DNA from 2 places in the Lactobacillus sp. 3B(2020) genome. Region 1 is predicted to be linked to the other one. Evidence: predicted binding sites of a transcription regulator. Region 1 holds the regulator's gene; the other holds the start of a gene.
What was found. The regulator HrcA, encoded in region 1, represses chaperone genes, less so after heat shock. The targets are predictions, from matches to a motif close to TTAGCACTCNNNNNNNNNGAGTGCTAA.

Region 1 (4,541 bases):
ATTAACCCAGGATACCCGAAAAGTACGTCCGGGAGCGGTTTTTGTGGCAATTAAAGGGAGTCGGATTGATGGCCATCGACTTATCGGTCAAGCAATTGCAAAGGGAGCACGGCTAATTGTTGCTCAAGAAATGGTTGAGGCAAATGTTCCGGTAGTATATGTTCATGACACTCACCGTGCCCTTGCTGAATTAGCGGCTAATTTTTACGGACAACCGAGTCGCCGTTTACAAGTGATTGGGGTAACCGGTACGAATGGTAAGACAACCGTAACGCATCTGATTGAAAAAATTTTTCGGGATCAAGACCAATTAACCGGTTTAATTGGGACATTGTATCAAAAAATAGGTCAGCAAACTTTTCCAACCGTCAATACGACGCCAGATGCACTGACTATTCAACGTCGGCTACGGGAAATGGTAGATGAGAAGGTTCAAACCGTTGCCATGGAAGTTTCTTCGATTGCCCTTGTTCAAGAACGGGTGCGGACGATTGATTTTAAGGTTGCCGTTTTCACAAATTTTTCTGAAGATCACTTAGCATACCACCATACAATGGCACAATATAAATTGGCTAAAAGTCTTTTATTTAGCCAATTAGGTCCTGATAAGGTGGCGGTAATTAACCAAGATGATCCAGTAGGTCGTGAATTTGCGGCTTATACTCCCGCCCAAGTTTTAACTTACGGACTAGCACCAACTGCCGATTTTCGTGCGGAACAGCTCCATTTAAGTATGCATGGGGTAGAATTTAAATTAGTTGCCTTTAACCAAACTTATGCTGTAACGGTCCCCTTAGTTGGCCAATTCAATGTCTATAATTGTTTAGCCGCAATTGCGACCGCCTTCGCTTCGGGGATTGCGATTCAAGACGCAATTAATTCCCTCAAGAATGCTCATGGGGTAAAAGGGCGGTTCCAGTTAGTACCAACGACAACGGGAATTACCGTAATTGTTGACTACGCTCATACCCCTGACGGCCTTAAAAAGGTAATGGAAACCTTAAACCAATTTGCGCAACGTAAAGTCTATTGTGTGATTGGCTGTGGTGGTGATCGGGATGCCCCCAAACGACCAATGATGGCTCAGATTGCAACTACCAATAGTAGCCAGACCATTTTCACTATGGATAATCCCCGAAACGAAGATCCCCACCAGATTATGGCTGCAATGCTAAAGGGGGTCAGCAATAATCAACGCCAACCATTAGTAATTTATGACCGGGAACAAGCAATTCAAAAAGCAATTCGCCTTGCTCAGCCAGGAGATGTAGTCTTGATCGCTGGTAAGGGCCATGAAACTTACCAACAAATCGGCCAAACCAAGTATCACTTTGATGATTTTGAGATTGCCTCAGCGGCATTAAAAACCAAATTGCCAACTTTAACGGGAATTGCAAAGTAGCAATAAATTAGCCAGAGCAAATTCAGCAATGAACTTAGCCCTGGCTTTTATTTTTTGATGATGCTTTAGAGTTTTGATTTACTATTAGTGACGGCTTGCCCGGTGGCTACCGTTGTCATGCATTTTATGAACTTGACGTTTAAAGTGCTGTTGGGGACTAGTTACAAGGTGAAAATGACGAAGCTTGCCAGGAAAGGGTTTCCCAGTAAAGCGAATACCACTCCAGGATTGCATCACCCGGGTCATTTCTTCAAGATCAGCCAGTTGTTTAGGATTATTTTCCTTAATAGTTGCTGCTTTAATATCACCTTGGAGACGTTGCAAAAGGTTGAGATGGTAATTTAAAAGTTCTTGAGTCAAGGGAGCGTTTCGATATTGATTAAAGAGTTTTTGAATTAAGAGCATTGCTTCTTTGGCTGAGTGGGGTTGAATAAAACGTTGTGATTTTTTTACCATAAATTTTTCTCCAAAAGGTTTTGACTTTTATTGACTTTTACTATTTTGGTTGGTATATTATTAATTGTATTTAGCACTTAGCAACTGGAAGTGCTAAAAGGAAGTGATGACATGCTAACACAACGTCAAGAGTTGATCCTCCAGGCGATTGTACGTCAGTTTACCGTATCTGGTCAACCAGTTGGATCAAAGTTACTAGCACAGGAACTGCCAATTAAGGTTAGTTCAGCTACGATTCGAAATGAAATGGTAGTTTTAGAGCACGAAGGACTTGTTAAAAAAGAGCATTCTTCCTCTGGACGAGTCCCTTCTAAAAAGGGCTATCGTTATTATGTCGATTATTTACTTGATCCGACAGCAATTTCCGAAAATGATTCGGCAATGATTCATAATTCCTTGGGGACTGAGTTTCAAAAAATTGATGAGATTGTTTCCCATTCTGCGGAAATTCTCTCAAACTTGACCTCTTACACGGCCTTTACCTTAAAACCTGAACAGCAAAACGTTAAATTAAGTGGTTTTCGTTTGGTTCCGTTGGGGAATGCTCGGGTTTTGGCTATTTTGGTTACGGATAGTGGTGAGGTTGAAAGTCAAGCTTTTACAATTCCAAAGCAAGTTGAGCCTGAAGCAGTTGAAGCAGTGATTCGTTTAATCAATGACCAACTCGTTGGTTTACCCTTAACAGAGGTCATTAAACGATTGCAAGAAGATATCCCAGTTCAAATAACTGATTATTTACAACAACCAGAAGGCTTTTTAAGAATTTTTGATAGTATTGTTAATCAAGCTTCGGGGGAGCGTTTCTACGTTGGTGGTCGGTTTAACCTATTGGGAATCGATACGCATCAAGATGCAAAGGCCATGAAGGCTGTTTATGAATTACTTGATCAAAGTGACCGGCTCTCTTCAATTATTGATACTGATACAAGTGGAAATGGAATCACCGTTAAAATCGGTTCTGAAATTGCAAAGGATAAGTTGTTAGATAATTATTCTTTGATTACGGCTAAGTATCAAGTTGATCAATTTGGCGAAGGCATCGTTGCTGTCCTCGGACCAACCACGATGTCGTATTCCCGCACGATTGGGTTAGTCGATGCTTTTCGGCACGAACTTGCAAAACGGTTACTAAACTACTATCATCATTATTATGATTCTTAGGAGGGATTAAATGGCAAAGAAAGAAAAATCGACAAAACCAGTCGAAGAAAAACAAGATCAAGCGACGGACCAAGTTAAGGCTAAGTCAGATCAAGCAAAAACGAAGCCAACCGCCGATGATCAAGTGACGATTTTAAAAGCACAAATTGAAAAGTTGCAGGCTGACGTAAGTACAAAGGATGATCAGTACCTACGGGCAGAAGCAGAAATTCAAAACATGACCAAGCGTTTTAATAAGGAACGGGAAAGCTTACTCAAGTATGACGGGCAAGATTTGGTTAAAGGCATTTTGCCGGTTTTGGATAATTTAAAGCGGGCCCTCCAAATTGAAGTTTCCGATGATGCCGGAAAACAATTAAAGAAGGGCATTCAAATGGTCCACGATCATTTGGAACAAGCGTTGAAGGAACATGGGGTTACTGAAATCGAAGCTTTGAACAAGCCTTTCGATCCCCAAACCTCCCAAGCGGTTCAGACGGTACCGGTTGAGGATGGTCAAAAGCCGGAAACGGTTGTTAAGGTTTTGCAAGCTGGCTATATGCTAAAGGACCGGGTAATGCGGCCGGCAATGGTCATTGTTGCACAATAAATAAAAAATAAAGAAGGTAAAAAAATGGCAAGTAATAAGATTATTGGTATCGACCTTGGTACTACTAACTCTGCCGTTGCCGTCATGGAAGGTAACGAACCAAAGATTATCACCAACCCTGAAGGGGGACGGACTACTCCATCTGTGGTTTCATTTAAGAACGGCGAAGTTCAAGTTGGAGAAGTGGCAAAACGGCAAGCAATAACTAACCCTAACACGGTTAAGTCCATTAAGAGTCACATGGGGGAAGCTGGTTACACAGTTGACATTGAAGGTAAAAAGTACACCCCACAAGAAATCTCAGCAATGATTTTGCAATACATCAAGAAGTATGCTGAAGATTATATTGGTGATACGGTTACGCAAGCGGTGATTACCGTTCCGGCCTACTTCAATGACGCTCAACGGCAAGCTACTAAGGATGCCGGGAAGATTGCTGGGTTAGATGTTAAGCGAATCATCAACGAACCAACTGCTTCTTCTCTCGCTTACGGGCTTGATAAGCAAGACAAGGATGAAAAGATTTTAGTTTATGACCTTGGTGGGGGAACTTTTGATGTTTCCATCCTTGAACTTGGGGATGGGGTCTTCCAAGTTCTTTCCACGAACGGTGATACTCACCTTGGTGGGGATGACTTCGATCAAAAGATCATGGATTGGTTAGTTGACGACTTCAAGGCTGAAAATGGTATTGATCTTTCTCAAAATAAAATGGCGCTTCAACGGTTGAAGGACGCTGCTGAAAAGGCAAAGAAGGACCTTTCTGGGGTTCAAGAAGCTCAAATCAGCTTACCATTTATTACTTCTGGTGAAAATGGCCCATTACACTTGGAAAAGACTTTGACCCGGGCACAATTCAACCAACTTACGAATGACTTGGTTGAACGGACGAAGCAACCAGTTTTGAACGCCATGAAGGATGCAGACCTTTCA
Region 2 (4,541 bases), 370 kb from region 1:
TTGATTGTCAAGATCATAAACTTCATTGACTACCTTGTCTAAGAAGTACCGGTCGTGGGAAACAATTAACAAGGCCCCCGCATAACTCTTGAGGTAATCTTCTAGCCAAGTTAAAACGCCCATATCAAGGTGGTTAGTTGGTTCGTCGAGAATCAGTAAGTTTGGGGCTTGGAGTAAGATCTTGGCTAAGGCAAGCTTAGTTTTTTGCCCCCCAGAAAGGGAATTGACCGGCATTTCATACATACTTTCGGGGAAACCAAAGCCAGTTAAGACCCCACGCATCTTTGATTCAATGGCAAATCCGTCTTGCTTTTTAAAGGTAGTTTGCAAGCGGTCGTAATTATTTAAAATTTCTTGATACCGCGGAGTTGTTGAATCAACTTCAGCAAGTTGCTCTTCCAAGTGATGGATGGTTTTTTCCATTTGGTGAAGTGGAGCAAAAACACTGTCTAATTCGGCCCAAATGGTATTTTGACTATCCAGCCCCTGATCTTGGGCGAGGTAACCAATGGTGACGTTTTTAGCGACGGCAAGGGTGCCTTCATCCGGTTCCGTAATCTGGGCTAAGATCTTTAAGAGGGTCGTTTTACCAGCTCCGTTGCGACCAACAAGAGCGACCCGGGCATGATCAGTAATTTGCAGATTGATATTGTGAAATAAAACGTCCGCGCCAAATCGGCGGAGGACGTCATTAGTTTGCATTAATAACATGGGTTTAACCTATCTTTCCTTTAAACGAATATTATTGTCCACTGATGATTCTACCATGCTTTTTCGGATCAAAAAAATAACTTTTATTGCAATAAGGTTCACAAAGCTAAAGGGAATTGCTAGAATAAGTTATATGGAAAATTCACAAGTTGGAAGTTGAGGAGGAAAAAAACATGCCATCTCGGAAAATTCCGCGGGCGACAGCCAAGCGTCTGCCGGTTTATTACCGTTATCTAAACGTCTTGTTAAACGCAAATAAAAAACGGGTTTCATCAACCGAATTATCAGAAGCAGTCCAAGTTGATTCAGCGACGATTCGGCGGGACTTTTCTTACTTTGGTGAACTGGGCAAGCGTGGTTACGGCTATGATGTCGAAAGTTTATTAAAGTTTTTCCGTGGAATTCTAAACCAAGATAAATTAACGAGTGTAGCTCTTGTTGGGGTCGGGAGTTTGGGTAGTGCATTGATGAACTATAACTTCCATCAAAGCACGAATTTACGAATTAGTGCCGCTTTTGATCCAAAGCCAGAATTAGCCAATACGATTAAGAGTGGAATTCCAGTTTACCCGGCTTCAGAGTTAAAAAAGCAAATCAAAGAGCAGCAAATTGATGCGGTTATTTTGACGGTGCCTGGTGACAAATCTCAAGCGGTAACTGATGAATTAGTTGCTGCTGGGGTACACGGGATTTTAAACTTTACCCCGGTGCGGTTGTCAGTGCCGAAGAATGTGCAAGTTCAAAATATTGATTTAACCAATGAATTGCAGACCTTGATCTACTTTATTGAAACAAATAAGGTAAATGAATAGTTAAATTATTAACTCTGAGTGGGTGTGACTCAGGAAAACTTTTCGTTAGCGCTGTGCCAGGTATTTGGTGCAGTTTTTTAGTTAGGCTTTAGCAAATTTTAAATTGAGCTACCATTTTATGCTGAAATTGTTTATAATTTATTAGTGTTGTTTTTCTACATATGAGGATAGCGCAAATTAGTTATTCAAATGATGAAATGAATAAAAAGGTAATACTCTTTGGTTAAATGGGAGATAAACTAAGGGGAAACCGGTTAATCTAAGTTTGTTTTAGGGAGTACAGGGGAATGATTTCAAAAGCACAATATCAAGAAGCAAATTACCAATATCAACGGATGCGGGGGCTGAATCTTGATTTGGCGCTTGATGCCGTTTCAAATTCAGCTCGTTTTAAGATCAAGTGGTTTAGTCGCGCATCTGAAGAAGAACAAAATGAAATTGCAGTGCTGTTGAAAAACTTGATCGTCGATGGGCCAATGGAGGCCCCACGGCTATTATCTCGTTATAATCCAAATACGCAGGAATGGCAATTAACGGCTGAACAAACACTGCGGTTACGCGTTTTGTACAACCAAGGTGAACTTCAGCACCTTAACCAACAATGGCAGGCTGCTAAGAAAGTCTTAGATGAATATGCCAAAGACAGCCATCACCGATCGACAGTGATTACTAATCATGATCGGTCGAATCAGCAGTCTTTGATCGTTAATTTGGGTTAGAATAAGTGGTGTAGACTAGGGAGGAATTCTTTTTCTTTCTAGTCTTTTTTATTTTTAAATGCGATGCAAAACCAGGTTTTAAGCAGAGTAGTTCTCCCATTCCGCTTTTAAAAAAGTCAAAAAAGGTCAAACTTTTTTGTTGCAATCTGACTAAACCGTGATATAGTAGAAAATGTAATTAGCACTAGAGAACATTAAGTGCTAACACTGCATCGTGTTGAGTGCTAACTTTACTTAAAATAAAAAATATATTTGGAGGGATTAACGTGTTAAAGCCATTAGGAGATCGCGTAGTTCTGAAAGCTGAAGAAGAAGAAAAGACGGTTGGTGGGATTGTCTTAGCATCTAACGCTAAGGATAAGCCAACTACTGGTAAGGTAATTACCGTTGGGGCAGGCCGGACTTTGGACAACGGTCAAGTAGTTGCCGTTAGTGTTAAGGAAGGCGATAAGGTTTTATTTGATAAGTATGCCGGCCGCGAAGTTGAATATGACGGTGAAAAGTACTTAGTTGTTCATGAGAAGGATTTAGTTGCGGTTATTGACTAAGTTTTTCGTTTAAAAATTAAGCTTGGATAAAATTGATGAGGTGAGAATTAATGGCAAAGGAATTAAAGTTTGCTGAAGATGCACGGGGTGCAATGCTTCGCGGAGTTGATAAGTTAGCTGACACGGTTAAGACCACCATTGGTCCGAAGGGTCGGAATGTGGTTTTGGAACAAAGCTATGGTTCTCCAACGATCACTAACGATGGGGTTACGATCGCCAAGAATATTGAACTTGAAGACCACTTCGAAAACATGGGAGCTAAGTTAGTTTCTGAAGTTGCTTCTAAAACTAATGACATTGCTGGTGATGGAACGACGACTGCTACGGTTTTGACCCAAGCAATTGTTAACGAAGGAATGAAGAACGTCACTGCCGGTGCTAACCCAGTTGGAATTCGTCGTGGGATTGAAAAGGCTACGAATGCCGCTGTTGAAGAATTAAAGACGATGAGCCACGACGTTAAGACCAAGGATGACATCGCCCAAATCGCTTCTATTTCTGCTGCTAACCAAGAAGTTGGGAAGTTGATTGCCGATGCCATGGAAAAGGTTGGTAACGATGGGGTTATCACTATCGAAGATTCTCGTGGGGTCGACACCAGTGTTGACGTCGTTGAAGGGATGAGCTTTGACCGTGGTTACATGTCTCAATACATGGTTACTGACAATGATAAGATGGAAGCCGACTTGGACAACCCATACGTTTTGATCACGGACAAGAAGATTTCAAACATCCAAGATATCTTGCCATTACTTCAATCAGTTGTTCAAGAAGGTCGGGCTCTTTTGATCATCGCTGATGATATTACTGGTGAAGCTTTGCCAACTCTTGTTCTGAACAAGATTCGGGGAACTTTCAACGTGGTTGCTGTTAAGGCTCCTGGCTTTGGTGACCGGCGGAAGGCTCAACTTGAAGATATCGCTGTTTTGACTGGTGGGACAGTTATTTCTGACGACCTTGGGATGCAACTCAAGGACGCTACGATTGACCAACTTGGTTCTGCCAACAAGGTAACGGTTACGAAGGATAGTACGACAATTGTTGACGGTAGTGGCGACAAGGCTGCCATTGCTGACCGGGTTGAACAAATCAAGAAGGCTATCTCTGAAACGACTTCTGACTTTGATAAGGAAAAGCTTCAAGAACGGCTTGCTAAGTTAGCTGGTGGGGTTGCTGTTGTTAAGGTTGGTGCCGCTACGGAAACTGAATTGAAGGAACGGAAGTATCGGATCGAAGATGCTTTGAACGCTACCCGGGCTGCTGTCCAAGAAGGATTCGTTCCTGGTGGTGGTACGGCCCTTGTTAACGTAATTCCAGCCCTCGAAAAGCTTGAAAACGAATCAACGGGTGATGAACAAACTGGGGTTAAGATTGTTAAGGCTGCTTTGGAAGCACCAGTTCGCCAAATTGCTGAAAATGCTGGGGTTGAAGGTTCTGTGGTTATCAACCAATTAAAGAACGAAAAGCCAGGTATTGGTTACAACGCCGCTGATGGTAAGTACGAAGATATGGTTGAAGCCGGAATTGTTGACCCAACCAAGGTTACCCGTTCAGCTCTTCAAAATGCTGCTTCTGTTTCTGCCCTCTTGTTGACGACGGAAGCTGTTGTAGCAGACAAGCCTGAACCAAAGAGTGATGCACCTGTAAACCCAGCTGCCGGTGCCGGCATGGGTGGAATGATGTAGTAGGTTTTGCCGAAAAGTCTGTGAGGATGAGCATGACTGGTATAGAGGCCGGGAAGAAACTAATGT

Region 2: groES (co-chaperone GroES) is a predicted target of HrcA. The motif match lies at 2,421-2,447, and genes of this name have one in related genera.

Annotation. Positions count from the first base shown of each region.
Region 1 covers NZ_CP047410.1:1,370,593-1,375,133, reverse strand. The annotation lists gene GTO83_RS06825 (UDP-N-acetylmuramoyl-L-alanyl-D-glutamate--2,6-diaminopimelate ligase) at 1-1,402, shown strand, start outside; gene GTO83_RS06820 (hypothetical protein) at 1,487-1,858, opposite strand; gene hrcA (heat-inducible transcriptional repressor HrcA) at 1,970-3,019, shown strand; gene grpE (nucleotide exchange factor GrpE) at 3,030-3,608, shown strand; gene dnaK (molecular chaperone DnaK) at 3,633-4,541, shown strand, end outside.
Region 2 covers NZ_CP047410.1:1,736,121-1,740,661, reverse strand. The annotation lists gene GTO83_RS08780 (ABC-F family ATP-binding cassette domain-containing protein) at 1-711, opposite strand, end outside; gene GTO83_RS08775 (redox-sensing transcriptional repressor Rex) at 885-1,523, shown strand; gene GTO83_RS08770 (hypothetical protein) at 1,811-2,242, shown strand; gene groES (co-chaperone GroES) at 2,509-2,790, shown strand; gene groL (chaperonin GroEL) at 2,841-4,475, shown strand.